2 regions of the Lachnospira intestinalis genome follow, and region 1 is predicted to be linked to the other one. Evidence: riboswitches for the same ligand, from Rfam matches in the RefSeq annotation. Region 1 holds a riboswitch; the other holds the start of a gene.

What was found. A riboswitch is a leader RNA that binds a small molecule or an ion and turns the genes downstream of it on or off. The one in region 1 is predicted to bind tetrahydrofolate.
Region 2: it holds a riboswitch for tetrahydrofolate, as region 1 does, so the genes downstream of both, WMO37_RS10570 (HD domain-containing protein) here and WMO37_RS07960 (folate family ECF transporter S component) in region 1, are expected to answer to the same signal.

Annotation. Positions count from the first base shown of each region.
Region 1 covers NZ_JBBMFS010000005.1:204,079-219,978, reverse strand. The annotation lists gene WMO37_RS07975 (S8 family peptidase) at 1-599, opposite strand, end outside; gene WMO37_RS07970 (hypothetical protein) at 707-1,111, opposite strand; gene yfcE (phosphodiesterase) at 1,220-1,759, opposite strand; gene WMO37_RS07960 (folate family ECF transporter S component) at 1,929-2,501, opposite strand; THF riboswitch at 2,574-2,672, opposite strand; gene WMO37_RS07955 (hypothetical protein) at 2,793-3,473, opposite strand; gene WMO37_RS07950 (hypothetical protein) at 3,477-4,088, opposite strand; gene WMO37_RS07945 (epoxyqueuosine reductase QueH) at 4,182-4,796, opposite strand; gene hisC (histidinol-phosphate transaminase) at 4,825-5,883, opposite strand; gene WMO37_RS07935 (DUF2079 domain-containing protein) at 5,906-7,777, opposite strand; gene WMO37_RS07930 (ROK family protein) at 7,812-9,002, opposite strand; gene fsa (fructose-6-phosphate aldolase) at 9,092-9,745, opposite strand; gene xylB (xylulokinase) at 9,764-11,251, opposite strand; gene WMO37_RS07915 (L-fucose/L-arabinose isomerase family protein) at 11,339-12,823, opposite strand; gene WMO37_RS07910 (DUF4867 family protein) at 12,947-13,567, opposite strand; gene WMO37_RS07905 (phosphoketolase family protein) at 13,745-15,900, opposite strand, start outside.
Region 2 covers NZ_JBBMFS010000009.1:11,858-27,757, forward strand. The annotation lists gene WMO37_RS10550 (methyl-accepting chemotaxis protein) at 1-832, shown strand, start outside; tRNA gene WMO37_RS10555 (tRNA-Arg) at 914-985, shown strand; gene WMO37_RS10560 (MATE family efflux transporter) at 1,210-2,586, shown strand; gene WMO37_RS10565 (MATE family efflux transporter) at 2,695-4,035, shown strand; THF riboswitch at 4,135-4,237, shown strand; gene WMO37_RS10570 (HD domain-containing protein) at 4,370-4,852, shown strand; gene folP (dihydropteroate synthase) at 4,891-5,697, shown strand; gene folK (2-amino-4-hydroxy-6-hydroxymethyldihydropteridine diphosphokinase) at 5,761-6,585, shown strand; gene WMO37_RS10585 (bifunctional folylpolyglutamate synthase/dihydrofolate synthase) at 6,608-7,891, shown strand; gene uxuA (mannonate dehydratase) at 8,014-9,081, shown strand; gene WMO37_RS10595 (mannitol dehydrogenase family protein) at 9,229-10,836, shown strand; gene WMO37_RS10600 (GntR family transcriptional regulator) at 10,880-11,542, shown strand; gene WMO37_RS10605 (AraC family transcriptional regulator) at 11,573-12,793, opposite strand; gene WMO37_RS10610 (MFS transporter) at 13,247-14,644, shown strand; gene uidA (beta-glucuronidase) at 14,722-15,900, shown strand, end outside.

The sequences.
Region 1 (15,900 bases):
CCGCAGGCAATCGCAGCAACCTGTGTACCGTGTCCTAATACATCCGCTCCGGGAATACCTGCTGTATCTTTTGTTTCATTTTGCAAAGCTTCATCAATCTGGCTTCTGTCATACTCGGTTCCGGTTGTCTGGTCCCATATATTTAAAATGCGTGTACTGCCGTCCGCATTGCGGAATTCCATGCTTTCTGCGCGGATACCGGTATCAATCACGGCAACAATCGTTCCTTTTCCGAAAAGTCCAAACGGATTATTCATCCCCTGCTGTACTGCATTGATACAGGATGCAGCTTTGCCTGCCTGTAATTCAAAATACAGCTGTTTGGGTTTTTCGACATACTCTATGACCGTTTCCTGCGAAACTGCATCTACCAGCGTTTCCGGCACAATAAGCACTGCATATTGGTTTAACAGTTCCCGTATCCGAATCTGCGGATAGCGTATTCTCAGCCCGTCTAAGCTGCCCGTATAGCGCACAATCAGCTCCCATGTATTTTGCTCCGGGTCATATCCGATGCCGAGTTCTTCTGACTTTTCCCGTTCCTCCTTCGTCGCCTGCAGGCTGATATTTAACAGGTTTTCAAGTTTCTGGTCTGCCATTTTGCTCCTAAAAAAGCTGCTATGCACCTATGCACAGCAGCTTTCTTGCTTTTCTTTTATTATATGCTTTTTGTCACAGACTGTTCTGGCAATTTTATTGTTTCAATCTATGATTTTCTTGTAAATTCAATCCGGCATTTCGGACACTTAATCAGAATTTTGCCTTTGCCGCGCGGCACTCTGATTTTCTGGGAACAGCTTGGGCATTTAAAAATGCGGTGGGTCTTGCTGTCCTTTATACGCATCTTCCACTGATTGAACCGTTTTAACACATCGTATTTCACCTTTAAATACGCCTGATTTTCACTGTAACGTTTTGAAATATTTCTTGAAAATGCACGGTAGTAGGAATATACAATTCCTCCCACAGCCAGGATATACAGCAGCATACTATGTGTAAATAAAGTAAGAATCAATAAAGCAAAGCTGATATAATTTACCATCTTAGACAGCTGGTCCATGCCGTAACGGCCAATCATAAACCGTGCCATCCGTTCTTTCCATCTTTCCATTGCAGTACACGCGCCGGTAAACAGCGCCCTTTCTTTATCATTTCACTATATCTACTGTATCATACTTATCCACAAAATCAATTAATAAAGTATAAATTATTGTGTAGATTATCTTTCAGTCATATAAACATTTCCGTCAAGGTCTTTCCAGTAAAATTGATCTTCTAAAATAACATAGCTGTGTGCGCTTCCTTCTTTTGGAATAGACACAGAACCCGGATTAATATAGGTGTAATCACCGCGCTTTTCGCACTTTGGAATGTGTGTATGACCGCATACCAGATAATCTCCTTCTTTTAACGCCGGAATATTTTTCTCGTCCAGCTTGTGTCCGTGTGCCAGTACCAGTGTTTTTCCATTCACATCGACAAATGCCTGTTCACATAATACATTAAAATCGAGTACCATCTGATCAACTTCCGTATCACAGTTACCACGGACACAAAGGATTTCATTGCGCAGCGGATTAAGCATTGCAATCACTTCCTTTGGTGCATATTCCTTTGGCAGGTCATTTCTCGGACCATGATATAAAATATCTCCTAAAAGAATCAGGCGTTCTGCTTTTTCTTCCTTATAACGCTCAAGCAGCTGTCTGCAATAATATGCTGAGCCGTGAATATCCGATGCAATCATAATTTTTTTCATAATAATCCTCATTTCTGAGCGACTTTGTCGTGAAGTTGCGATGAGAAATTCGCGCAGGCGATTTCTCATCTGCAATCATGGCTATTTGTTTTCGCTCAGAAACAAATAGCCGTGTGAAAAATAAGCGCATCAGCGTTATTTTTCACACTAATCTCTTTTCCGCTTTTGACTATTCTATTTTTTCTTTAATAACCCTTACAAAATACAGGACATAGTAGGTGAGGATAATATTTACCGGCAGCTGAATGATATTTTTCATAAAGCGTGTCGTCAGATAAAATGCAAATCCTTTTCCGTACATCACATGAACCCAGTATGTTCCCAAAAGGACATTGACAAGCAGTGTGTCAATTACCAGCACCAGTACGACACGGATAAAAAAGGCAATGTCAAATACTTTCCCTTTTCTTGGGAACTTCTTGTATAAAAATGCGCCATAAATCAGTCCCGCAAGTGCTGCATTGATTGTCCAGCCCCAGAAATACGGTCCTGTCGGTTTAATGACAAACTGCACAATGTCACCCACACCGCCGCAGATAAAGCCCACAACCGGTCCGAACATTGCACCCGTTACGACATTTGCCAGAAACGAAACGGAAATACGCAGGGACGGTGTCACCTGAAACGATACAAAGTACGCTAAAACCGTATGCAGTGCAATCAGCAGTGCGGCTGTTACCAGTGACCTGACGTTTTTGAATTCCTGTGAAGAATCCTTGAAGTTTTGTAAAAATGTTGTCATAAAAAATACCTCCTTTGCAGTAGCCTTCGCTCTACATAAAGAGGTACACGATATATATATGTATATTTATGTAGCAGCGGGATGCGGATTGTGCACCGCAAGATCTTTCTTTTCGTCCGGATGACAACTCCCTGTTCATCCGGCACTTAACGCGCACAGTCCTACTCTGCTTCTTATGTTTTATTTTTATTGCTCTCGCAATAACACGTATTATATACACATATTTTACTGTTGTAAAGCCCTAAATTCATTTTTTTACAGAATACCACGGCAAAGCTGCCATCATGCCGACTATAACTTTGCAACCCGCTGTACTGCCGGAAGCCGGTAACGCGTGGCAAAACTGATAAACTGTCCCAGTGAATTTTCCATTTTATACATATCCAGAATCTTCTTCATAAACGCAACCGTGCGCTTTTTATACTTCATATTCTCAATGACGTAGACTGCCGCCGCATCCTGATAACCGGTTGCAAACTGTCTGGCATACCGTGCAAATTTGTGTTTGTTTAAGCCTTCGATTTCATCAAAATGTTCTAAAATCTCCAGTGCTTCCACCACTCTTGTATTCTCATAGTTTAATACAATCGTTGTTCTTTTCACATGAATATTGCCGATATTTGCCGTCTGCTTTGTCATTTTATTGGAATAGAGTTCGACAACATCACTTTTTTCTTCCGTGATTCCATACTTGTGATACAAATGATACCCGATGTACATTCCATTGTCGTTATTCTCTCCGAAGTAGTAATTTAACACGGCTTCCTGTGCTTCCTTTGGCGAGCCGGCTTTGACATACATGCCCTTTGCGGCACGCAGTAAAATCCCGTCTGTCACCAGCCGCTCCATTGCCTTAAAGAATGCCGCCTGCGACATCTTATAAAACTGCTTCTCATACAGTCCGTTGAGGTTTAAAACTGTCCCCGGCTCTATCGTATCTAAATATGCAATGATTTTATCCCTGTACTTCATCGGTTATTCAACTTCTTCAATATCCAGCTTGTCGTCTGCTTCGCCATCTTCTGATGGCTGTAACGCTTCTTTCTCTGCTGCAGCTTCCTGTTTGTCTTCATCTACAAAAATATCTTCATCAGTATCTTCAAAATCATCGTCATCATCCATATAGAAGTTCACAGGAATAATCTCGATACTGCTGCCAACCGCCTTACCGATGACATATACCGTATGGATTCCTTCCTCGTCGACGTTATCCACAAGATTTTTCACACTGCTGACGCTCTTTTCAATATCACATGCCACATTCACACCTTCCGGCAGAATAATTGTGAGTGTACTTGCCGTACTGTTAAAGTTAATATAAACGTCTTTTTCAAAAACTGCCAGACCTAAATCAAGCACTGCCTTTGCACCGACGGTCTTAATTTCACAGCCTGAAAATTCTTCATCTTCTACTTCTACAACTTTCTTTTCAAAAATAGCATTGTACTTTTTAACTTCTGCATCTACGCTTTCATTTTCCTCTTTTGTAAAAGCTTCCTTTACGGTCTTGTACTTATCGTAAGCAACTTTTCCGGCAACTGCTGCCGCACCGATTCCCACTAATGTCTTTGCAAATTTTTTTGCCATAATCATACCTCATTTCTGCCGTTTTCCGGCGGTTTTCCATGATGAATATCCGGTTTTTCTACTCTTTAGTATATAACATTTTCCGGTGAAAAATCAACGGGAATACGCACATCCGCAATAATTCTGACGGTACAGACCATACTCTTTTGACAGCTCAATGGAGCGCTTATAGCCCTCTTTCTTTTTAAAGTCCGACAGCAGATACGGCACGCCGTATTCTTCTCCGAGCCGCAGTCCGATTTCATTGAGTTTCACACTGTTTTTTAACGGACTGATAGTAAGCGTGGTTGTAAAATAGTCATATCCTTTTTCTGCCGCCAGCTGCGCCGTCTTTTTTAGGCGCAGCTCATAGCACAAAAAGCACCGCTCGCCGCCCTCCTTACACTGTTCGTATCCTTTCACCGTATCAAAAAAGACCCTTGGCTCATAATCACCTTCGACAAAATCAACCGGATACTTTGCCGGAAATTCTTTGATAAAACGCTGCTGTTCGAGAACACGCTTGCGATATTCTTCTTCCGCAGAGATATTCGGATTGTAATAAAACACCGTAATCTGAAAATATCGTGAAAGATATTCAATCACATAACTGCTGCACGGTGCACAACAGCTGTGCAGTAAAAGATGTTTTACGTCCTGTTGCTGTAATTCCTGTAACTTTTTTTCCAGTTCTTTCTGAAAATTTCTGTTTTCAAATGGGACTGCCATTTCTTACTCCGTTCTTTTCCCCTCTGCCCTATGCATTTACGATTTCTTTTAATGCGGCATACAGTGCCTGCATCTGCGCATCGGTTCCGATGGAAATTCTTAAATAATTGTCAATCCGCGGCTTGTTAAAATAGCGCACATAAATATTTCTTTTCTTTAATTCTTCAAAAATCGTCTTTGCCGGTACGCGCTGATGTGTCGCAAAAATAAAGTTTGCCGTAGAATCGGGGAAAGTAAAACCAAGTGCCATAAGCTGCTTTTTCGCTTCTTCTCTTGTATTTTTAATTTTTTCCACACATTCTTTAAAATAAGCATCATCTTCCACTGCCGCCACGCCGTATGCCAATGTCGGTGCATTCATTGTATAAGAATTAAATGAAAACTTCACATTGTTTAATGCCTTGATTAAATCCTTATTACCAAATGCATAGCCGATTCGCATACCTGCCATGGAGCGGGATTTTGAAAATGTCTGTACAACCAGCAGGTTGTCGTATTTATGAACCAGTTCTCTTGCAGACCTGCCGTCAAAATCAATATACGCTTCATCCACAATGACAACTACATCCTGATTGTGACGGATAATTTCTTCGACTTTTTCCAAATCCATATGCAGGGCTGTCGGTGCATTCGGATTCGGGAAAATCACACCGCCGTTTTCCTTAAAATAATCCTCCGGCACAATCTCAAACTTGTCGTTTAACGCCGGTGTTTCATACGGAATCCGGTATAAATCCGCCCATACACTGTAAAATGAATACGAAATATCCGGGAATAATACCGGCTTTTCGGAGTTAAAAAAGGTCAGGAAGCACATGGCAAGCACATCATCCGAACCGACACCGGTAAACACCTCATTATCATCCATGCCGTAATACTGTGCAATTGAATGAACCAGTGCAGAACACTCCGGGTCCGGGTATAATCTTAACTTATCCATATCAAATGCTTTTGCTGCCTCATATGCCTTTGGTGCAGGCGGATACGGATTCTCATTCGTATTTAACTTAATGACATTATCCACCTTTGGCTGTTCGCCCGGTACATATGGTTCTACTCTCCTAATGTTCTTTTCCCATGCTCTCATCACTGATACTTTCCTCCAATGCTCATTTTTCATCATTATACTGCAAATCCCTAAACACTGCAATCTGAAATGCCTTATAATAAATGGTTTCATAACGGTCGTTATTTAAATAATCATCCACATTAAAATCCGTACTGCCTGTGCGCAGATCCAGCGCAATGTACTCTGTGGTTTTATCAGTGTAATACAATTCATAAAGAATATCCCTGTCGGAAAGTGCCGGACACAAAAAGGTGGTTGCCGTCACGCCGGCATCTTTTGGAATCAGGGACAGTGCTTCGTTAAAATTGGCATAAACTTCCTGATTATATGCCGAATTGTAGCGCTCTATAACCGAGCTTCTCTGATATACCGTTGCCCCGAAAAACAGCAGACATGCCGCTGCAAGCATCGGAACGGCACGCACGCGCAGCTCCCGTCTTAATTCCGAAAGATTGACTACTGCCAGATAAAACAGCAGTGTACCCGAACCGAATGCATACTGAAAATAAATGCTGTGAAAATACGTGTAATCCGACATTAAATTAAACAAAATGTAGGGTACTGTTAAAATATAGCGGGACCATTTTTTTGACACCAGCGGTAAAAACAGCAGTGCGCCCATTGTCTGCATGATAAATTCAAGCTTTTCCTGTGTAAGTACCTGTGTCACCAGATACGCTGGGTCTGCAAGCACGGTGCGGATCATGCCAGACATACTGCCGCTGTCCCCGTACACCATATTGTCAAAACGGTATGTCATGACACCGTCCCCGATGACCGACAAAAGCACCGTTGTAAAAATAAAATACAGCAGACTTGCCGCAAGCATGATACTGTGGCGCTTCCAGCCTGTCTTTTTCTTGACAAACAGCATGTAAACAAGAATACACACCGCATACACCGCCGCATCTTCTTTTACCCCCAGCAGTAAGATTAGACTGATGATACTGCCCTTTAAATTTTCCTTTTCCAGAAAATACAAAAACAACAATATAAACAGCGGCAGGAACAGATTCTCATGGATATCGTAAAAACAACCGCCGCTCATTACCGGATAGAGGCAGTATGCACTCACTGTCAATGCGGATTCCATGCGGGTTAAGCCGTGATTTTTACAAATGCCGAGCAAGGGCACAATCCCAAGTGCAATCACCACTGCCTGCATGACCTGTAATGTCACTGCCTTTGAATACAGTGCATAAAACGGCAGAAGCAGATAAAAATCCGGCGAGATATGCACACACAGATGCGATAACAGGTGGTCACGCTCACTGGTTGTATTCATCGTAAATGTTGTCTTCATATAGTGAAACATCTGTGAGAACAGCCCGCAGTCAAAATTCGGTGCTTCATAGGCAAGCACCCGCAATGCTGTACAGCCACCCGTAAACAACACAAAAAGGACACCGGATACAATACAAATGATGTGCAGACCCCTTCTGCCGGACAGTTCGCCTTTTTTCTGCGTATTGACTTGCGATGTTCCCGCCTGAGTCGCCGTTCCGGCTGTATTATCCATATCGATATCTGTACAGGCTTCCGACTCAAACGCATAAGAAAACGTAAATGTCAGCAACAGCACCATCCCGGTACAAAACCAGACATCCGGTGTCTGAATAACTGCGGTGAATGCATACAGCACCGTTACCAGTACCAGCAGCATTTTTTCTGTCCGGATATTTTTTATTTTTTCAAACAAGATATACAATACAGCAAACAAAACGGCAATCGTCAGTATATGTAAAGCAACCGGCACTTCACCTACATACGATAAAGTACTCATCTTCTTTTTTGCCGTCACCGCAATCCATACTGCCTCTATAAGACAGACAAAACACCACGCCATAATAAATCTTATGACGCAGTGTTTTAAATTAAAATTCTTTCTGAAATTCTTCATGGTATTCATCATTTTTTACACCGTGGCATATCTGCCCCGCTACTCCTTAGATATTACTGATAAACTCTCCAAGAAACATCAGTGCCGCCCCGGTATCTGCCTGTTCTGCCGTACACTGTGCAAAACTGAAATACGAACCGTCCGTATCAAATGAATACTTTTCAACCAGCATTCTGCGGATTTTATCCTGATACGGTACCAGATATTTTGCAACCGGACCGCCGACAACAACATTTCCATCACACATAATATACAGGTTGTTAATGCCTGTTGTCAAATCATCTAAATATTCCTCGAACACCTTGATAAAACGGGGATTTTCCTGCTGTAACTGGCTGAAAAATTCATCCAGCGTACAATCCTGCTCCGTCGAAAGCCGTCTTGCTGACACATACGCTTCAAAACAGCCTTCTTTTCCACAAAAACACTTTCTGCCATGTGGATGAATCGTCATATGTCCAAACTCGCCATAACGGTTATGCACACCGGTCTGTAATTTTTCTTTATCGATATATGCCCCGCCGACACCTGTATTTAACATGACGTACAGCTTTGCATCAGACTGACCCGATGCCGCAGAACGGTTAAAATCCTCCACATTATTCATAGTCAGATTCTCAAATTTTCTGTCAAACCAGAATTCCGCATACGCATTTGCCCTTGTAATATTGGTTGCACGGCAGGTATAAGGAATTGCTTTGGTAAGCTCCGCTATCGGATAATTGCGGATTCCCATGGTCGGGGAGAACACCAGTGTCTTATTGTCATTATCAAAAATACCGGGAATTGTGATTCCCACACCCAAAACATCTTCGTCTGCGACATTGTTGCGGGAAATCACATCTTTTACAAGCTGCGCAATACTCTCACTGTAAACGGCATCTTCCGTAAAAGAAATGCTCTTTTTTTCCGAAAAGACAATCTCCCCTTTTAAATCGACAAGGGACACTTTAATGCCGGCATCTGAAAGATTGACACTGACCGCACACTTTGACATCCCGTTTACCGTAATTGCCTGTGCCTTTCTACCGCCTGTTGATTCAAAATTCCCCACAAAGTCAATCAGATTTTTCTCTAATAAAAGCTTTAAATTCTGATTAACCGTAGGCAGGGATAACTGTAAAATATCCGCTATCTCCTGTCTTGAAATCTTATCCGCATAATGAATCAGCCGGAATATTCGGTTTTTATTGAAACGTTTTACGTCCGTTGTTGTGATTTTTTCCGTTGTAATCATACTTCCTCCATGCCGCAGACGGCGTTTATCTGTATCTTCTAATCTCCATTCCGCAGGCATTTTAATGCCTAAGGAATCGCGAACTGAATTTATTCACCAAAAACTGCTTTATAATCATTCTGGAATTTTACAATGCCCGCATCGGTCAGCGGATGGTGAATCATCTGTTCAATAACCTTGTACGGTACGGTCGCAATGTCCGCACCTGCGAGTGCACAGTCTGTAATATGGATTGGATTTCTGACACTTGCACAGATGATTTCTGTCTGAATGTCATAATTGCTGAAAATGTCTACAATCGTCTGAATTAAGTCAATCCCCGGCTGTGAAATATCGTCTAATCTGCCAAGAAACGGCGATACGTAAGCCGCACCCGCTCTTGCTGCAAGCAGTGCCTGATTGGCTGAAAAGATTAAAGTGACATTGACCTTGATGCCTTCGCCTGATAATACTTTGGTTGCCTTTAAGCCCTCTGCCGTCATCGGAATTTTAACAACCATATTCGGATGGATTGCGGCAATCTCCCTGCCCTCTGCAATCATGCCTTCGGCATCGGTTGTCGTGGCTTTGACTTCCCCGCTGATTGGTCCGTCTACGATAGATGCAATCTCCTGAATGACTTCTTTAAAATCCCGTCCTTCTTTTGCAATCAGTGACGGATTCGTCGTCACCCCGCAAATCACCCCTAAATCATTCGCCTTTTTAATATCCTCTACATTCGCTGTATCAATAAAAAACTTCATACTCTCCTCGATTCTAAACTAAAATGAACTCTGTGCTATACTATCAAACACCGGTTTTAATGCCGGGTATATCTGCTGAAACTGACGATACTTTTCTTCGTAGCGTGCCGCAATTTCTGCATCGGGTTCAATCGTATCCACAACGTGGACAATCTGTCCTGCCGCCGCTTCTACCGTTTCATAAGCACCCGTGCCGACTGCCGCAAGCATTGCCGCACCAAGGGACGGTCCTTCTTCTTTATCCAGTACACATACCCTTATATTTAAAATATTGGCAATCATCTTGCGCCACAGCGGACTTTTTGCACCGCCGCCGCAGATTTTGGTTTCGGTAATCTTCATACCTAAGCTTTTTGCCACTTCAAAGGAATCCCGGATTGCAAATGCAACCCCCTCTAAAACAGCCTGTGTCATATCGGTTCTTGTCGTGTCCATCGTCATGCCTGTAAACGTTGCCCGTGCCAGCGGATTGTTGTGCGGAGAACGTTCACCCATCAGATATGGCAGATAAAAAACATGATTGCTGCCAAGCATCTCATCGGTAATGCCTTCCTGCTCCTTTGCATAGTCACCTGTACCTATTATATCATCAAGCCACCATTTATTACAAGAGGCAGCACTCAACATACATCCCATTAAATGATAATGACCGTCTGCATGGGCAAATGCATGAAGGGCATTATTTGCATCAACACCAAATGTCATGCTTGAAATAAAAATTGTACCGCTTGTACCCAGTGAAATGTTACAGCTTCCGTCACCGACCGTTCCCGTGCCGACTGCTGCCGCCGCATTGTCCCCGGCTCCCGCAATGACTGCCGTATCTGTTGTAAGCCCCAGTTTTTCTGCTGCTTCCTCTGTCAGATGTCCGATACATTCATAGCTTTCAAAAACTCTTGCCATACAGTCTTTTGAAATACCGCATATTTCTAACATTTCCTCAGACCAGCAGCGGTTTTTGACATCAAATAAAAGCATCCCGGATGCATCCGATACATCGGTTGCGTGTACACCGGAAAAACGGTATGCCAGATAATCCTTTGGCAGCATGATTTTACGGATTTTTTGGAAATTTTCCGGTTCATTTTCCCGTACCCACAAAATCTTCGGTGCCGTAAATCCCGCAAATGCGATGTTTGCCGTGTACTCTGTCAGCTTTCCTTTGCCGATTGTATTGTTTAAATATTCACATTCTTTTGTCGTTCTGCCGTCATTCCAAAGGATTGCCGGGCGAATCACCTTATCATTTTCATCTAAAATTACCAGTCCGTGCATCTGTCCGCCAAAACTGATACCTGCCACTTCTTCTTTCTTTATGCCCACTGTCAGTTCACGGATTCCCGCAACCGACTGTTCATACCAGTCATACGGATTCTGTTCTGACCAGCCGGGCTTTGGAAACGAAATCGGATATTCTTTTGAAACCGTTTTTACAACCGTCCCCTGTTTATCCATAAGCAGAAGCTTTACAGAAGAAGTCCCTAAGTCCACACCAATATAATACATATTTTTCTCCATTCCACAGGCATTTTTATCTGCGCCGGTTCATGCGCCTGCGGTATAAACCGGCCGTATATTTTTATCTATGGTATCTTAGCCAAACGGATTTTCCGTCTTATAAAGCATGCCCTTTGGCTGGTTAAATCCGATATCCTCGATACCAATATACTTAAATACTTCAAAAATGGCTTTTCCGAAATGTCCGAATGCAACCGCACCGTGATGCGGGAAGTTCTTTTCGATTAATACGTGTCTGTAGAATCTGCCCATTTCAGGAATTGCAAAAATACCGATTGCACCAAAAGACCTTGTTGCTACCGGAAGGACTTCGCCCTGTGCGATGTAAGCACGGATACCGCCTTCTGCCGTTCCCTGTAATCTGTAGAATGTAATGTCACCCGGAACAATATCCCCTTCTAATGTACCGTTTGTTACTTCTTCCGGCAGGGAGCGTGCCATAATCATCTGATTGCGCATTTCATGGAAGGACAGCTTGCATGCCGCCGTATTGCCGCAGTGGAAGCCCATAAACGTATCCTTTTGTGTATAGTCAAACTTTCCTTTGATATCTTCGTTATAAATGTCTGCCGGTACGGAATTGTTAATATCTAACAGTGTTACAACGTCTTTGCTTACCGTGTAGCCGATAAATTCGCTTAATGCACCGTAAATATCGACTTCACACGAAACCGGGATTCCCATGGCAGTCAGCCTTGAATTGACATAACACGGTACAAAACCAAACTGTGTCTGGAATGCCGGCCAGCATTTTCCTGCAATTGCCACAAATTCCCTGGAGCCTTTATGTGCTTCTACCCAGTCAAGCAGTGTCAGTTCATACTGTGCAAGCTTGTTTAATATTTCCGGCTTTTTGTTGCCTGTGCCGAGTTCTTCTTCCATGCTCTTTACAACTGCCGGGATTCTCTCATCGCCTGCGTGCTTGTGAAAGCTTTCAAATAAATCCAGTTCTGAATTTTCTTCGATTTCAACACCTAAGTTGTAGAGCTGCTGAATCGGTGCGTTGCAGGCGAGGAAATTCGTCGGACGCGGACCGAAAGTAATAATCTTTAAGTGATTGAGTCCATATACTGCACGTGCCACCGGCAAAAATTCATGAATCATGTCTGCACATTCTTCTGCGGTTCCGACCGGATATTCCGGTATGTAAGCGCCGACATTACGCAGTTTTAAGTTGTAGCTTGCATTTAACATACCGCAGTATGCATCACCTCTGCCCTGTACAAGTCCGCCGTCTGCGGAGGTTTCCTCGGCCGCCGCAACAAACATTTTCGGTCCGTCAAAATACTTTGCAAGCATGGTTTCTGAAATTTCCGGTCCGAAGTTGCCAAGGTATACGCAGAGCGCATTACAGCCTGCCTTTTTAATATCTTCTAATGCCTGCTGCATATGGATTTCACTCTCAACAATACAGATTGGACATTCGTAAATGTCGTCTTTTCCATACTTTTGTGTATATGCATTTACTAAATTTTCCCTTCTGTTTACGGAAAGAGATTCCGGGAAACAATCTCTGCTGACTGCGACGATTCCGACCTTCATTTCTGGCATATTATTCATTTTGTCCTCCATTCTGCCGACACTGCGGCACCCTTATATTTTCTGATTTTCCTGATGTTTTTTATTTTTAACATTTGTTTTTTGTATTTACTTTTTAAACCGGCTGTTTTGCCGTCTGTGCTGTTACAGATTTCCGATGGAAATGTTCTCACCTTTCAGCCCGTTAAATGCGCCTGCTATCTTTGCTTCTTCATGCGCCAGCAGCCATTTGTTGGACGCAGCTAAAAGCTTATCTTCTTTTAATAAATGCGGCTGTTCTATCGGATAATTTGTTCCTTTCGGAAGCACTACCACACAGCGGAAACCCTTCTTATCTACACCGCACGGTGCATAATGCAGGGTTGTCGCATAAACTTCTATCACCGTTCCCGCCGGTACGAAAAAGGCTTTAACCTTTGCGGTGTCATACGTGTCATCTGACTCTATATCCTGCTGTTTTCCAAGCAGTAAAATCATATCAGTCACAGCGATATTGATTTCTGAGCTTCTGTGATACTCTAAACCGTTCAACTTTTCGTTGTGTCCGTTACAGTATCCAATCTGTACCGGCAGTCCGCCGTATACGCTTCTCCTTAAAACTTCACACACCTCAAGCGCTTCAAGGGATGCATCAGATGGTTCGTAAATGACATCGTCCGGCAACGGTGTCTTTTGCATTTTCTGTAAAAGCTGCGCTACGTCCAGCCCCTCAATAACCTTTCCGTACTCCTTAAATTCCTTTTCTTTCACACTGATAATTTCCATCGTTTCTCCATTTCAGATAAATATTTCTGTCAAATACAACATTGACATAGGTTGTTAAACTTTAGAGCTTTTAGAAAAGTGTTTTTTAAAAGCTTTTATTATTTTAACACCTATGTCAATGTTTTTCAATCATTTTCTATTGTTTTTTTATGAATAAAGTATGAATTTTTATTCATTTTAATCGTTGTTTTCCGGTGTATGCCACTTCCAGTCGCGTACCTCCGGTAAATCCATGCCGTATTCGCTGATGTACTGCTTATGTGCTACAAGTGTGTCACGCATTTTCTGAAGCAGGTACGCGCCCTTGTTTCCAAGCTGCGGCAGCGCATTGACAGCGGCTTCTACCAGATGGAAACGGTCGATTTCATTCTGGACACGCATATCAAACGGTGTTGTAATCGTTCCTTCTTCCTGATAGCCGAATACGTGCAGATTTCTGTTGTGTCTGTAGTATGTCAGTTCATGAATCAGTGTCGGATAGCCGTGGAATGCAAAGATAATCGGCTTATCCTTTGTAAACAGTGCATCGTAGTCCGTATCGGACAATCCATGCGGATGCTGTGTATTGGACTGCAATTTAAACAAATCGACAACATTGATGAAACGAATCTTTAATTCCGGCAGATTGTCGCGCAGAATGGTGACTGCCGCAAGGGCTTCCATGGTCGGTGTTTCACCGCAGCCGACTAAAACTACGTCCGGTTCCTGTCCCTGGTCATTGCTTGCCCACTCCCAGATACCGACACCCTGTGTACAGTGCTTTACAGCCTGTTCCATGGTCAGCCACTGTGGTCTTGGGTGCTTTGAAGTTACCAGTACATTGACATAATCACGGCTTCTGATACAGTGGTCAAAGCAAGATAACAGGCAGTTTGTATCCGGTGGCAGATACATTCTGACAACGTCTGCTTTCTTATTGGCAATGTGGTCTAAGAAGCCCGGGTCCTGATGTGTAAATCCGTTGTGGTCCTGCTGCCATACATTAGAAGACAAAATGAGGTTTAATGAGGCAATAGACTGGCGCCACGGAAGCTGTGAACATACCTTTAACCATTTTGCATGCTGTGCCGCCATGGAATCCACGATTCGGATAAATGCTTCGTAGCTTGCAAAGAAACCGTGACGTCCTGTTAAAAGATAACCTTCCAGCCAGCCCTCGCACATATGCTCTGACAGCATAGAGTCCATAACACGTCCGTCTTTTGCAAGGAATTCATCATTGTCCTTTAATGCATTGTTCCAATCCCTATTGGTTGCTTCAAAAATTTTACCCAGTCTGTTAGACATCGTTTCGTCCGGTCCAAAGATACGGAAGTTTCTGGTCTTTTCATTGAGCTTAAAAATATCTCTGATAAATCCGCCCAGCTCAATCATATCCTGACCTTCTTTAGCACCCGGTGACGGAACATCTACTGCATACTCCCTGAAATCAGGCAGGCGTAAATCCCGTAACAGTTTACCGCCGTTTGCATGCGGATTGGCACTGATTCTTGAATCCCCTTCCGGTGCAAGTGCCTTTAATTCTGGAATCAATCTTCCTTCTTTATCAAACAGTTCTTCCGGCTTGTAGCTTCTTAACCATTCGTCTAACATCTGTAAATGTTCCGGTCTATCCATCATAATCGGAACCTGATGCGCACGGAATGTTCCTTCGATTTCCTTTCCGTCTACAACCTTCGGTCCTGTCCAGCCCTTTGGTGTACGAAGTACAATCATCGGCCAGAACGGTCTTTCAGTCTTGCCGTTTTCCCTTGCCTCCTTCTGAATCTGATGGATTTCTTCAATAACCGTATCCACGGTTTCTGCCATTTTGCGGTGCATAGTCATCGGGTCATCGCCTTCTACAAAATAAGGCTTCCAGCCGCAGCCGTGGAAAAAGCTTTCAATCTCATCATGTGAAATTCGTGAGAAAATTGTCGGGTTGCTGATTTTATATCCATTTAAGTGAAGAATCGGAAGCACTGCACCATCTGTTACCGGATTTAAAAACTTATTGGAATGCCATGCTGTTGCAAGCGGACCTGTTTCTGCTTCACCGTCACCGACAATACAGGTTGTAATCAGATCCGGATTATCAAATACAGAACCAAAAGCGTGTGCAATGGAGTAACCCAGCTCACCGCCTTCATTAATAGAACCCGGTGTTTCCGGTGCTACATGGCTTGAAATACCGCCCGGAAATGAGAACTGCTTACACAGCTTTTTTAATCCATCCATATCTTCGCTGACATTCGGATAAACCTCACTGTATGTACCCTCTAAGTAAGAGTTGGATACAAAGAAGTTGCCGCCGTGTCCCGGACCTGAAATCAATACCATATCCAGGTCGTACT
Region 2 (15,900 bases), on a different contig from region 1:
TTCTGAAGCAATCCAGAGTGTATCCATCGGGGCACAGGGGCAGGCGGAAAGCACGAACAATGCGACGAAGGAAGTTGAAAATCTCGCAGAGAGATTACACGAAACAAAGGCATATGTCAGTGATATTAACGATATGTCGATTGAAACCCAGCAGATGAGTAACAAGGGTATCACGATTGTAGAAGATTTAATCGGCAAGGGCGAGCAGTCTATTGAAAATTCAAAGATTTCCCAGTCCGTTGTAGATGAAATGATTCAGAGTATTGAAAAGATTAACTTCATTTCCAATGCCATTACAGAAATTACAGAACAGACGAATCTGTTATCACTGAATGCAAGTATTGAAGCGGCAAGAGCAGGTGAGAGCGGCAGAGGTTTCGCAGTTGTAGCAGATGAAATCAGAAAGCTTGCAGAACAGTCACAGCAGTCAACCGATGAAATCAAGCAGATTGTTGCCGAGATTACAGATAAGTCTGCACTGGTAGAAAAGACACTTGATGAAACGAACCAGATTATCACTGAACAGAACCAGTCTATTCAGGATACAAAGGATCTGTTTAATACAATTTCAACCTCTATCAACGCTTTAACGGAAGGTCTTGACAACATTGCCAAGTTAAATGAGCAGATGGATAACAGCAGAGGAAATGTAATTGACAGAATGGAAGATGTCGCTTCTATTTCTACAGAAACAGCAGCTGCATCCGAAGAAGTAACTGCTTCCGCAGAAGAAGTTAATGCAACAATGCACAATTTAAATCAGTGCACAGTAGAGCTTGATGAAATCGCAGTTGCATTAAAAGAAGCAATCAACAAGTTCAAGTTACAGTAGGCATAACGAGAAAGCAATTGACCGTTTTAGCTAATTGTGATAGAATAAGGACAGTCTGAAATCTTCAGACTGTCCTTATTTGTTCTCTTAGTTAAATGGATATAACGAGCGCCTCCTAAGCGCTAGTTGTGGGTTCGATTCCCGCAGGGAACAGTTGAAAAGAATGCAGCAATGAATTTAAAATCATTGCTGCATTTTTTGCGCGCTACAAGCACATAGCTTATGCAGATTCAAACCGTCTGCTCCTGATATCATAAAATAAAATATGGATACTTTTTCTGTAGTTCATGCCATAAATCGCTAGAAAATGGCATTAAATTACAGTATTATTATAAGTAGCAGAAATGAATGGATTATTTTATAATAAGGAGTAAATGATGGCAGTTTCACGAAAAGGACAGATTGATATGACGATAGGTCATATTATGAAAAACATTATACTGTTTGCGATACCAATTATTATTGGAAATGTTTTGCAGCAGTTATATACAACAGTCGATGCACTTGTAATAGGTCAATATTGTGGTGATACATCGCTGGCGGCGGTCGGAACGAGTTCGCAGCCGGTTGAAGTATTATTATGTGTTTTCTTGGGAATAGGAACCGGTGTGTCTATTCTTATATCACAATATGCCGGAGCAAAGGAATCCGATAAGGTTGTTTCAATATGTGGAACCTCAATAACATTTATCTATATTATAGGAATTCCGGTTGGAATTCTGGGGTGGTTTGCAGCACCGTATATTCTTGAATTTATGAAAGTTCCGCAGGATGTATGGGATGCTGCACTAATCTATACGAGATTAGTATTCTTAGGTACGCTTGGAAATCTGGGCTATAACATGAATGCCGGAATATTAAGAGGACTTGGGGATAGCAAGGCTTCATTATGGTTTCTGGTTGTATCCTGTATTTCCAATATAGTGTTTGATTTAGTATTTGTTGCAGGATTTGGCATGGATGTGGCAGGTGCAGCACTTGCTACAAGTATAGCGATGTTTATTTCATGGCTTGTAAGTATTGCTTATATAAGAAAGATGTTTCCGGAGATTCAGTTTACATTCCTGCCACGAAGATTTTCAGGAAAAATGATGAAGGATATCCTGGCAATTGGTCTGCCTGTCGGACTTAATAATTCGCTGTATTCATTAGGGCATGTTGCATTACAGACTTTTAATAACTCCCAGGGCGCCGTATTTATGGCAGGGGGTGCAGTAGCAGGAAGAATTACGGGCTGCTCCAATATAGCAATTACCGGCTTGTCTTCGGCAGCCACTACATTTTCAGGGCAGAATTACGGTGCAAAAAAATATGATAGAATTAAGGAGGGACACTGGAAAATTCCAATATGTTCCGGACTTATTACCCTTGGCTGTGGCTTATTTTTCATTATGATACATAAACCGTTGATACGTTTCTTTTCATCAGATGAAATGGTGCTGATGTATGCGAGCAGACATGTTGTTGTCATGTTGCTTTCCCAGTGGTTCTATGCTATTTTTAATTGTATAATATCTATTGTAAATGGAACAGGAAGGGTGCGTTATACGACCATTGTTAATATTCTCATGCTTTGGGCAGTCAGAATTCCAAGTGCATATATTATTAACAGATATTTTGATGGAACATGGGTAATGCTGTGTTTTCCAATATCTTTCAGTTTTGGAATGTTTGCAATGATAGGTTATTACCTGTTCTCACCGGCATGGAAGGAAGTTATGAGACTGGCAGAGAATAAACCACAAGATTATTGACATTTGTTTAACTCCCATGTATGCTGCGGCATCGCTTCCGGTGGGGGTATATGGATGCTATGCTTGTACTTCCGGCTAAAAGCTGTGGATTTATGGAGGAATAGAATAATGTCAAAGGATGAATATTTAATTACAGATGCACCTCTTAAAGCATTGACTGTTTTTGCAATGCCTATGATTCTGGGAAGCTTTTTCCAACAGATATATAATATGGCTGATTCAATTATTGTGGGTCAGTTTGTCGGTTCTTCTGCACTTGCGGCAGTTGGAGCCTGTGCTGCGCTTACGAATGTATTCATTTGTGTGGCACTTGGTGCCGGTGTAGGTGCAGGGGTGCTTGTGAGCCGCTACTTTGGTGCCAGGGATTATAGTAAAATGAAAACAATCGTATCAACATCATTGATTAGTTTTCTGATTCTAAGCATACTTCTGGGTGTATTTGGTTTTGGATTTTCTAATATAATGATGAATGCATTACAGACACCTGCTGATATACTGGATGAAGCAGTATTATACCTGCGTGTTTATTTTGTAGGATTTCCGTTTTTGTTTATGTATAATATCCTTTCAACGATGTTCACCTCAATCGGTGAGTCAAAGATTCCGCTGGGACTTCTGATATTTTCTTCTATTCTGAATATTTTTATGGATTTTTGGATGGTAGCAGGCTTAAGGCTTGGCGTGTTTGGTGCAGCGCTTGCAACGCTGATTGCACAGGGGATTTCTGCTGTTTTTTCACTTCTGATTTTCTTTTGCCGGATGCGCCGGTATAAAAGCAGCTTTAAACGGTTTGACAGGCAGGAGTTATATTCAATGCTTCAAATTGCTGTACCATCTGTTTTGCAGCAGTCTACAGTATCTATTGGCATGATGATAGTACAGGCGGTTGTAAATCCATTCGGTACACAGGCGCTTGCAGGTTATTCGGCAACAATGAGAGTAGAAAATGTTTTTTCCCTGATTTTTGTATCCATTGGAAATGCCGTTTCACCATATGTTTCCCAGAATCTGGGTGCAAAACAGAACCAGCGTATCAAAAAAGGATACCATGCTGCAATTGTATTAGATATATGTTTTGCAGTTCTTGCCTTTATAGTGATTGAAACATTACATACTCAGATTTCTTCGTTATTCCTGGGTAAGGATGGAACCGATTTAGCATATCAGGTGTCCGGGGATTATATGAAATGGCTTGGCTATTTTTTCATCTTTATGGGTATCAAGATGGCAACAGACGGGGTTCTTCGTGGACTTGGAATCATGCGGCCATTCCTCATTGCTAATATGGTAAATCTTGCAATCCGTCTGTTGGTTGCCCTTATATGTGCTCCGCGTTTTGGCATTGCATATGTATGGCTTGCTGTACCGGCCGGCTGGTTTGCCAACTTTCTAATTTCCTATGCGGCACTCAGAAAATCATGGCCGGCTGAAAAACCAGCCGGATTTTAATAAAACTGCAAATTACAATGTATAACGCCCTGTTAAAAACAGGATTGACAATTGGCAGTATAACAGATATAGTAAAAGATGCAAAAACAAATAGATGTGAACAGAGTAGAAGTCATGCGTAAAGTGTCAATGGACGGGAAGTTGCCATTGGACGAAAAATCCCTGTAAAGCGGATTTGCGATGTGCCTTCGCATCCGCTGTCAGAAAATATAAAGCATTCATTTCCTGAGAACGGGTATGAATGCTTTTTTGTTTACATAAAAAAAGAGGAAAAGATGGAGAGTGAAAAAATAAAAGCGGGTGTCCGGCTGATATTAGAAGGATTGGTGAAGACATGAAACGTGTAAATCTAATATATAGACATCCTTTATATCAGAAAAAATATAATGCGCTGCAAAAGGCTGAGGAACACCGGGAATTTTGTAATCATACGCTGGAGCATTTTCTGGATGTAGCAAGACTGATGTATATTTATTCGGTGGAACAGGAACTGTCCATATCAAAAGAGGTCATATATGCAGCGGCATTTATGCATGATATCGGAAGAATAGATCAGATAGAAAAAGGGATTCCACATGAAATGGCGGGAGCGGCCCTGTGTGACAGAATCCTGCCGGACTGCGGTTTTGCAAAAGAAGAAATCAGCCTGATAAAGGACTTTATTCTACATCACCGGATAAAAGACACCGGCGCGGACACGCCTTTATACGAAATGTTATACTGGGCGGATAAGAAATCAAGAAACTGTTTTGCGTGCGCGGCGCAGGCGGAATGTAACTGGGACAGACAGAAGATGAATCTGGAAATTGATTATTAATAAGCTGCAGGCAGCAGCAGATAAGGAATGGAGATTGTATGAAAATAGGTAATAAAGAGTTTGATTTAAGCAGCCACTGTTATATAATGGGAATTTTGAATGTAACACCGGATTCTTTTTCGGATGGCGGTAAATTTAATACGCTGGATGCAGCATTAAAGCATACAGAGGAAATGATACGGGATGGAGCGGACGTCATTGATATCGGAGGGGAATCCACCAGGCCGGGACATGTAGTGATTTCTGAAGAAGAAGAAATTGCAAGGGTAACGCCGGTGATTGAGGCGGTGAAAAAGCATTTTGATATTCCGGTTTCAATTGATACCTATAAGGGGAAGGTCACACTTGCGGCATTGCAGGCGGGAGCGGACCTTGTAAATGATATCTGGGGCTTTAAGCATGACCCGGAAGTCGCAGCATATACAGCAAAATATAATGCGGCATGCTGCCTTATGCATAACAGGAATGAAGCCGTATATGATGATTTTCAAAAAGATTTTATCCGGGATATGCAGGAGTGCATTGCAATTGCAAAGAAAGCCAATGTACCCGATGATAAGATTATGCTGGACCCCGGCGTGGGATTTGGCAAAACGTATGAAATGAATCTTGAGATTATCAATCATCTTGAAATCATGAAGCAGCTCAATTATCCGGTATTACTTGGAACGTCCAGAAAATCCGTGATTGGACTGACACTTGATTTACCGGCGGACGAGCGGGTGGAGGGAACACTGGCGACAACGGTTATCGGTGTCATGAAAGGCTGTTCCTTTGTAAGAGTTCACGATGTAAAAGAAAATTACAGAATTATTAAGATGACAGAGGCAATCCTGTCAAAATAATAACAAAGATGGCAGATGAGAAATCGCCGCTTTACAACAAGCTGTTTAGAAATGAGGATTAACGTGGATAAAATTTCAATTGATAAATTAGTTGTGTTTGGAAACCATGGTGTTTTTGAAGCCGAGAATATGTTAGGACAGAAATTTCTGGTTTCTGTCGTGGTGTATACCGATACCCGGAAAGCGGGATTGACGGATGATCTGGCGTGTTCCGTAAATTATGGGGATGTAAGCCGGGATATTTTAAAGTTCTTTCAGAATAATACATTTAAACTGATTGAAACCGTTGCCGAGAAACTTGCACAGGAATTACTGCTGCGGTATGATTTGGCGGAAAAAGTAGATGTGAAAATAGAAAAACCGTGGGCACCTGTTGCGATTCCCGTAGACAGTGTCAGTGTTGAAATATCAAGAGGATGGCACAGGGCATATATTGCAACCGGGTCGAACATGGGCGATAAAAAAGCATATCTTGACGAAGCTGTAGAAAAACTAAAAAACCATTCGTATTGTAAGGTCGTAAAGGTATCCGATTATATTACGACAGAGCCTTACGGCGGTGTTGAACAGGATGTCTTTTTAAATGGGGCATTAGAGATTAAAACACTGCTGTATCCGGAAGAACTGCTGGCGCTTCTTAACAGAATTGAGGCAGAAGCGGGGCGTGAACGGACCATACACTGGGGACCGAGGACATTGGATCTGGACATTTTGTTTTACGATGACTGTATCATAGATACCCCTGCGCTGACCGTGCCGCATATAGATATGCAGAACCGCGGTTTTGTATTAATTCCGATGGCACAGATTGCGCCGTATCACAGACATCCGGTTTTAGGCTGCACGGTAGGACAGCTGTTAAGCAGACTGGATGGTTCATTATCATAAATTTAAAATCAAGAGGAAAAGTATGATATATACAGAAGCAGAGCATTTTATAAAGGAATCACATAACGGAGTCATAAGGCTTGGTCTTGGCAGAATAGAAGAATTACTGGAAAGACTGGGCTGTCCGCAGAAAAAGCTTAAATTTATCCATGTTGCGGGAACTAATGGAAAAGGTTCTGTGTGTGCCATGACAGCAGAAATTCTTAAAGCGGCAGGATATAAGACAGGGCTTTTTACATCGCCGGTGATATCTGTGTACCGGGAACAGTTCAGGATAAACGGAGAAATGATTTCCGAAGAAGAATTTGTAAGATATGCAGAGTTGGTAAGAAATGCATGCGCAAAGATGACAGATGTTCCGTCTGAATTTGAAAAGGCTGTGGCACTCGCTTTTTTATATTTTAATGAAAACAGGTGTGATTTTGTGGTGCTGGAAGTCGGCATGGGCGGTTGTGATGATGCAACCAATGTAATTGAAGTTCCGGAGGTTGCAGCAATTGTCAATATTGATTATGACCATATGGGATTTCTGGGGACAACACTGGAAGAAATTGCGCAGAAAAAAGCAGGGATTATTAAAGAAAACGGAACGGTCGTAATAGCCGGACAGAGTGAAACCGTCATGAATGTACTGATAAAAAGATGTCAGGAAAAGAAAGCCGGTTTTAAAAGCACGGATGTACAAAATATTAAAATTACGGACAGAAGCATACATGGACAGACCTTTGGGTATAAACAGTATGCAGGCATAAGACTTTCTTTATTGGGAGATTATCAGTGTGAAAATGCTGCGGTTGTACTGGAAATAATGGACTGTCTGATCCGGAAGGGATATCGGATACCGGTAAATGCAGTTTATGACGGAATGAAAAACGTTTACTGGCAGGGGCGGTTTGAAATTTTGTCAGAAGCACCGCTGTTTATTGTTGATGGTGCGCATAACCCGGATGGAATCAATGCGCTGCGCTCAAATTTAGAAAACTACTTTGCAGGCGAAAAGTTTATTTTTATAACAGGAATCCTGCGCGACAAGGATTCCTGTCAGATGCTTAGGACAATGCTTCCATACGCAGCCGCTTTTATCACGATTGCACCGGACAGCCCGCGTGCCATGAGTGCGGATGAGTGCGCAGATGCAGTCAGAAAATGCGGTTATACAGGAGCAGTATCTGTAATGGATACCATAGAGGAAGCAGTTCAGTTGGCATATAGGATGAGTCAAAAGAAAAATACCGGCGTGTGTGCGTTTGGTTCTTTATACAGTGTGGGAGCAATAAGCAGGGCAGGGACAATGAAGCTGCGATAAAACAATTTTAATAAATAACCTTCTTGTATAAAAAAATACATTGACATGTTAGCACTGACATGTTAGTATGATGATAACAAAGAAATAAGACATGTATTTTATATTTAAGGAGGTATTTTATAATGGAGATGACGTTAAGGTGGTACGGACCGGGATATGACAGTGTTACCCTTAAGCAGATCAGACAGATTCCGGGAGTAAAGAATGTCATTACGACGCTTTTTGGAAAGCAGGCAGGGGAACTATGGCTGCCAAAGGAAATCGCAGAGCTTAAAAAGATTGTCAACGATGCAGGACTTGGAATTGCAGGGATTGAATCTGTGAATGTGTCAGATGACATTAAGATTGGAACTGCAAAAAGAGATGAGCATATTGATAATTATATTAAAACGCTGCAGGCACTGGGCGAAGCGGATATTCATATGGTATGTTATAATTTTATGCCTGTATTTGACTGGACGCGGACAGAGCTTGCAAGGGTACGGCCGGACGGCTCGACGGTATTGGCATATAATCAGGACACCGTAGATATGATTGATCCGGAACATATGAGGGAATCCGTTGAAAAAATGTCCAATGGCTTTGTAATGCCGGGATGGGAACCGGAGAGATTAGACAGATTAAAAGAGCTTTTTGAAATGTACCGGGATGTTGATGCAGAAAAGTTGTTTGATAATCTTGTATATTTTCTGGAAGCAATCGGACCGGTATGTGAAAAGTATGATATTAAAATGGGAATTCATCCGGATGATCCGGCATGGCCGATTTTTGGCCTCCCAAGAATTATGACAGGAAAGGATTCAGTTACCCGTCTTCTTGATGCAGTTGATAAGCCGTATAATGGAATTACTCTTTGTACAGGTTCATTTGGTTCAAACCAGAATAATGATATTTGTGAGATTATTAAGGCATGCAGAGGCAGAATTCCGTTTGCCCATGTAAGGAATCTTAAATATAATTCACCGAGGGATTTTGAAGAGGCTGCACATTTATCATCAGATGGCTCAATGGATATGTATAAGATTATTAAGACTTTATATGATACCGGATTTGATGGGGCAATAAGACCGGATCATGGCAGAATGATATGGGATGAAGTTGCAATGCCGGGATATGGTCTGTATGACAGGGCATTGGGAGCAACTTATCTGAATGGCTTATGGGAAGCCGTAGACAAGTCAGGACAGTAATTTGCTTATACGGTATGTTGTAACGCAGATATTACACAGCCGGTTGTTTCTGAGCAAAAACAACCGGCTATAATGGCAGATGGGAAATTATCTTTGCGGATATCTCATTGCATTTTCGTAACAGGCTGCTCAGAAATGAGGATGAATATGAAACTTTCAATAGATGGAATTAAAGATAAAACAGCATGGGAAGAGGCAGGTATAAAACTGCCGGCATATGATGTCAGAAAGGTAGCAGAGAATACAAAGGCATCACCGGTATGGGTTCATTTTGGTATTGGCAATATCTTTAGAATTTTTATAGGCGGAATTGCTGATTCGTTAATTGAGCAGGGGGTGTCAGATAAAGGGATTACATGCGTGGAGACCTTTGATTTTGATGTTGTGGATAAGATTTATGAGCCGTTTGACAATCTTGTTATGGCGGTTACACTAAAAGAAGACGGAAGTACAGACAAGAGGGTACTCGGTTCTCTTACGGAAGCGGTGAAGGCACAGTCGGCATCAAGGCAAGCCTGGTCAAGATTAAAGGAGATTTTTGCAAATCCGCAGCTTGAGATGATCTCATTTACAATTACAGAGAAGGGATATGCCCTGCGTGATGCAAAGGGTGCATTTTTCCCATTTATCCAGAGTGATATAGATAATGGACCGGATAAGGCGGTATCGGCAATGGCAGTTGTGGCAGCACTTTTATTTGAAAGATTTAATACATGTAAAGCACCGCTTGCGGTCGTTTCTATGGATAACTGTTCACATAATGGAGAAAAGCTGAGAAATTCAATAACGGAAATGGTCCGCGAGTGGCAGAAAAAGGGCTATGTAGGACAGGATTTTGCGGACTATGTCAATGATGAAAATGTAATATCATTTCCATGGTCCATGATAGATAAAATAACACCAAGACCGGCAGATTCAGTGGCTGCAGCATTAGAGCAGGCAGGAGTTGAACAGATGAAGCCTGTGATTACGTCTAAGAAGACTTATATTGCGCCATTTGTTAATGCGGAAGGACCACAATATCTGGTTATTGAAGACAGATTTCCAAATGGAAGACCACAGCTTGAAAAAGCAGGTGTGTATATGACAGACAGGGATACTGTTAATAAAGTGGAGCGGATGAAGGTGACGACCTGTCTGAATCCGCTGCATACAGCACTCGCAGTATATGGATGCATTCTGGGATATAATCTTATTGCAGATGAAATGAAGGATAAGGAACTTTCAGAGCTTGTAAGACGGATAGGATTGGTTGAAGGGATGCCGGTGGTTACGGATCCGGGTATCATTTCGCCTGAAAAATTTGCAGATGAGGTACTTCATGTAAGAATACCGAATCCATTTATGCCGGATACACCGCAGAGAATTGCAACGGATACATCACAAAAAGTTGGCATACGATATGGCGAAACGATTAAAGCATACGTTGAAAAAGAGGGAAGTGCAGAATCACTTACGGCAATACCGCTTGCAATTGCCGGATGGTGCCGGTATCTTCTTGGCGTTGATGACAATGGAGAAAGCTTTGAATTGTCAGCAGACCCTATGGCAGAAGAATTAAAGGCACAGCTTGATGGTGTAAGATTTGCAGAACCATCGTCCTATACAGGCCAGCTTAAAAATTTATTGTCAAATGCGAATATATTTGGTATAAATTTATATGAAGCGGGAATCGGTGATAAAATTGAAGAACTGTTTGTTGAAGAAATTGCAGGAAAAGGTGCAGTAAGAGCAACACTTAAAAAATATCTGTAATGTAGAACAGGCGGTTTCTTATGGATGGAAAGGCTGCGAAGCGATGGAAAAATCATTAAATGAAGAAACTTATGAAAAGCTGAAATATGACATCATGAATTTCAGGCTGTTGCCAGGAGATTCCATCAGTGCCCAGAAAGTTGCACTGCGGTATGATGTGTCAAGAACACCGGCAAGAGAAGCCATTGTGAATCTTGAGAAAGAAGGTCTTTTAAAGATTATTCCACAGTCCGGGACCTATGTGGCATGTATTAACTGCAGACGTTCTGCACAGGAGTGGTTTGTCAGAAAAAGTCTTGAGATGGGCATGGTTGATGCTGTTTTTGAAAATGCGGACAGTGAGCTGCTTGACAAAATGGCGATTCTGAATGAAAGACTGATTCATTACACGGAAGAAAATGAAAAAATTCCAAGAATAGAGATTGATAATGCGTTTCATGAGTTGATTTATGAGTGTTCCGGAGAATTGCTTGCCAAAAATATCATTCAGACACAGATGAGCCATTATAACAGAATCAGATATCTTGCAGAGTTGAATAGTTCTATCAGTGCAAAAACAAACGATGAACATGAGATGCTTATAGAAGCTATTAAAAAAAAGGACAAAAGAATGTATCTTAGAGTTATAAAGGCACATATCAGCAGAATTTTTAATGAACTGGACAAATTGAAGGGAATTTATCCACAGTATTTTGAGAAAGAGTAAAAAAAGCATTGAAAACCCATATCTGGGTTTTCAATGCTTTTTTTGTATCAATTCACGGTATTGTGTAGGTGTTTTATTTTTTGTTTTTTTAAACAGCTTCGTAAAGTAATTGACATCATTTATTCCACACTGGACAGCAATATCTTGAATGGGAAGCATGGTAGTATTAAGAAGATAAATAGCATGATCCATCCGTTTGCCATTGACGTAATTTGTCAGGGTGGTACCGGTTTCTTTTTTAAACAGTGTCGACAGATAGCTGCTGTTTAAAGAAAATTCAGTGGAAATTGCAGTAAGGCTTAAATCTGCTGTCAGGTTAAAGGATATATAATTAATGATATTCTGTACGGGTTTGCTGTATGTCCGCAGCGAATAAGACTGCACCAGCATGCAGTATCGTCGTGTAATATCGTTTTCAAGGGCTTCGAGCTGGGCAATGGAAGTGCAGGCCTCAATTTTAATTGCAAATTTACGCGATATTTCATCCAGATGAACGGGATGTACATAAGCAGACTGGGCAGCTTTGCGGCAGATGGTATTAAGAATAATCATAAAATTCTTTCTGTCGCGTATGGTGTCTGTCAGGCGCGGCTTTATATCAGAAGCATTGAGATGCCTCATATTTTCAATGGATTTGTAATCTCCGTGTGCAATAGATTCCATGAGCAGGGTTTCTTCCTTATACCGCATTTCCAGCATTTCTATAGATTGTCGTGTCGGTTCGGGTGTTTTGTCATTATACATATATTGTTCATTATTTTTTGTCAGAACACGTTTTTTTTCAATTGTAAAATGTGTCCACAATTTGCTGCACAGCGTATTTATAATACTTTCGATGCAGCGCTCATCTGTAAAAACAGGGAGGGCTGCATAGTATAACTGCATAAATTCATTGAACCGGGCCGGGATGGAATTGTAAGTGCATAGCTCCGTTATCCGCTGGTTGGTAAATTTTTCAAACGAAAAAGGTCCGGCGATAAATATTTTATCTGAATCCGGTAATTTTAAATAAATATATTCGCAGCAAAAGCTGTCGTGTATTATTAATATTGTATTATCCTTACTGTAAGTGCTGACGAAACGATTAAAATCATTCATCTGGCTGCGGTGGGCAGCATCATTCCATATCGTTTTTCGAAGACCGCCATCATACTGTTCGTTCCAGATAAATGGTGAATCGATAATATGGCATGAAATTTTCAGATGGGATAATATATCCATTGTATAATCTAAATATATTTTATAGTTCATATTACTCCCCATTTCTGAGCGACTTGTCGCGAAGATGCGATGAGAAATTCGCGTAGGCGGTTTCTCATCTGCAATCATGGCTATTTGTTTTCGCTACTCCCCGATAGTTATTTGTATATTTTGATCCATATGTGTAAAAATATTATAACAGAAGTTTACGTAAAAACCAAATTATAAAAAACATTCGGATAATAAGTATAATTTTATGCTGACGGATAAACATTAACATGTCAATAATATAAATCTAACATGTTAGTAGAATATTAATGCATTATAGTATAATTTTTACCATAAAAATTGCACAAACAAAAATTGTACTAATTATACTAAATTTAGTAATAACCGGAATCTGTAAAACACGTTATGATTAAACCATAGAAAAGAAAACAAAATATTTAAGGACGGTCTTTAAAAATTATAAGGTGTACAGGAGTACAGGAAACGGAGGATATTATGAAAGAGAATAACGGAAAGGTAAAGCCTTTCGGGATGAAGGACAGACTGGGCTACATGTTCGGGGACTTCGGTAATGATTTTACATTTATATTGTCAACAATGTTTTTGCTTAAGTTTTATACGGATGTCATGGGTGTTTCAGCAGCAATAGTCGGTCTGATGATGATGGCAGCCAGATTTGTGGATGCGGTCACGGATGTTACGATGGGACAGATTGTAGACAGAAGCAGACCCGGGAAGAAGGGTAAATTCGCTCCATGGATTCGAAGAATGTGTGGTCCGGTTGCTTTAGCATCATTTCTGATGTATGCAACATATTTTAAAGGAATGCCAATGGGCTTTAAGATTTTCTGGATGTTTTTCACATATCTGCTCTGGGGCAGTATATGTTATACAGGCGTTAATATTCCTTATGGTTCAATGGCATCAGCAATTTCGGATAATCCAACGGACAGAGCTTCTCTTTCCAACTGGAGAACAATTGGTGCAACACTTGCACAGACAGTGATTGGCGTCGTATTACCGCTTGCAGTATACTATACAGATGCAGCAGGTAATAAAGTATTATCCGGTGAGAAAATGATGATAGGTGCGCTTGTATGTTCTATCGGAGCAGTCATCTGTTATATGCTCTGCTATCATATGACAACAGAGAGAGTAAAGGTTGAGCAGAATACACAGAAGTTTTCATTTAAGGAGCTTATTAGTGAAATCGCCCATAACAAGGCATTAATTGGCATCATAGTATGTGCGTTATTATTCCTGCTTGCACAGTTATCACTTAGCAACATGAATAACTATATATATCCGAATTATTTTGGTAATGTTTCAGCGATGTCGCTGGCAAACCTGGCAGGAATGGTTGTTATACTTGTTCTTTCTACTTTTATAGTAAAGCTGTCAGCAAAGGTCGGTAAGAAAGAATTATCAGTGATTGGAAGTATAATAAGTGCAGCAGCATTTTTAATATTATTCTTTATTCACACAGATAATGTATGGGTATGGATTGTACTGGTACTGATATCATCAGTAGGAACCGCAATGTTTAATATGGTGATATGGGCTATGATTACAGATGTAATTGATGATTCAGAAGTAAGAACAGGTGTCCGTCAGGATGGAACCATATATTCAGTATATTCATTTGCAAGAAAGTTAGGACAGGCCTGTTCGTCAGGAATATCAGGGGTACTGCTCTCAATCATAGGTTATACGGCAGCTACGGCACATGATCCTAAGGTGGTAGACGGCATTTACAATGTAACCTGTCTTGTGCCGGCATTAGGAATGATACTTCTCTTCCTTGCATTACAGTTTTTATATCCTCTTAATAAGAAGAGAGTGGAAGAAAATGCAAAGATTCTTAAGGAAAGAAGAGAAGCGAAGGTGCAGTAATATTTCCGGGCATTTACTGCCGGACATATTGAAGAATAAAATTTATTAATAAGTTTAAATATCAGGAGGAATGAATTATGTTATATCCAATTTTAACACAGTCAAGATTATTAAGCGATTTAAGCGGAGTATGGGATTTTAAGTTAGACAATGGCAAGGGGTTTGACGAAAAGTGGTATGAGGCTCCATTAAAGGATGCAGATACAATGCCGGTTCCTGCTTCATATAACGATTTAAAAGAAGGCGTTGATTTCAGAGATCATTATGGATGGGTATTTTATCAAAGAAATATTTCGGTTCCCGCATATGTAAAGAGCCAGAGAATTGTGCTTCGTTGTGCAGCCGTAACACATTTTGCTAAGATTTATCTGAATGGCAAGTTAATCTGTGAGCATAAGGGTGGATTTCTTCCATTTGAAGTTGAATTAAATGATGTATTAGAAGATGGAGATAATCTTCTTACAATTGCCGTAAATAATGTTATTGATTATTCTACACTTCCTGTAGGCGGCAAGGCAAATATGATGAGTGGATTGATGGGAGGCGTAGGTCAGAGTGATTCCGGAAAGCCTCAGAATAATCCTAATTTTGACTTCTTTAACTATTGTGGTATTACAAGACCGGTTAAAATCTATACAACACCGAAGACATATATTCACGATATTACGGTGACATCAGATATTGACTTTGGAAAAGCTGTACCATCAGCAACACTTCATTATGAGGTAGATATTGAAGGGGCGGATAAAGATAATACAGCATGTAAAGTAGAAGTATTTGATGCAGAAGGCAAAAAGGTTGCCGAAGCAGATGGCATTTCAGGGGAAATAAAACTTGATACGGTAAGATTATGGCAGCCGTTAAATGCGTATCTTTACCGGATTAAGGTAACGGCAGGGGAAGATGTATATACACTTCCTTATGGAGTAAGAAGCGTAAGAGTAGATGGAATCAGATTCCTTATTAATGAAAAGCCATTTTATTTCAAGGGATATGGAAAGCATGAGGACACATTCCCAAATGGACGCGGAATAAATCTTCCTATGAATACCAAGGATATAGCGATTATGAAGTGGCAGCATGCGAACAGTTTCAGAACGAGCCATTATCCATATAGTGAAGAAATGATGAGACAGTGCGATGAAGAAGGCATTGTAGTGATTGATGAAACAACGGCAGTAGGTGTTAATCTTAAGTTTGGCGGCGGTGCAAACTTCGGCGGTGAAAGAATCAGCACATTTGATAAGGAACACGGG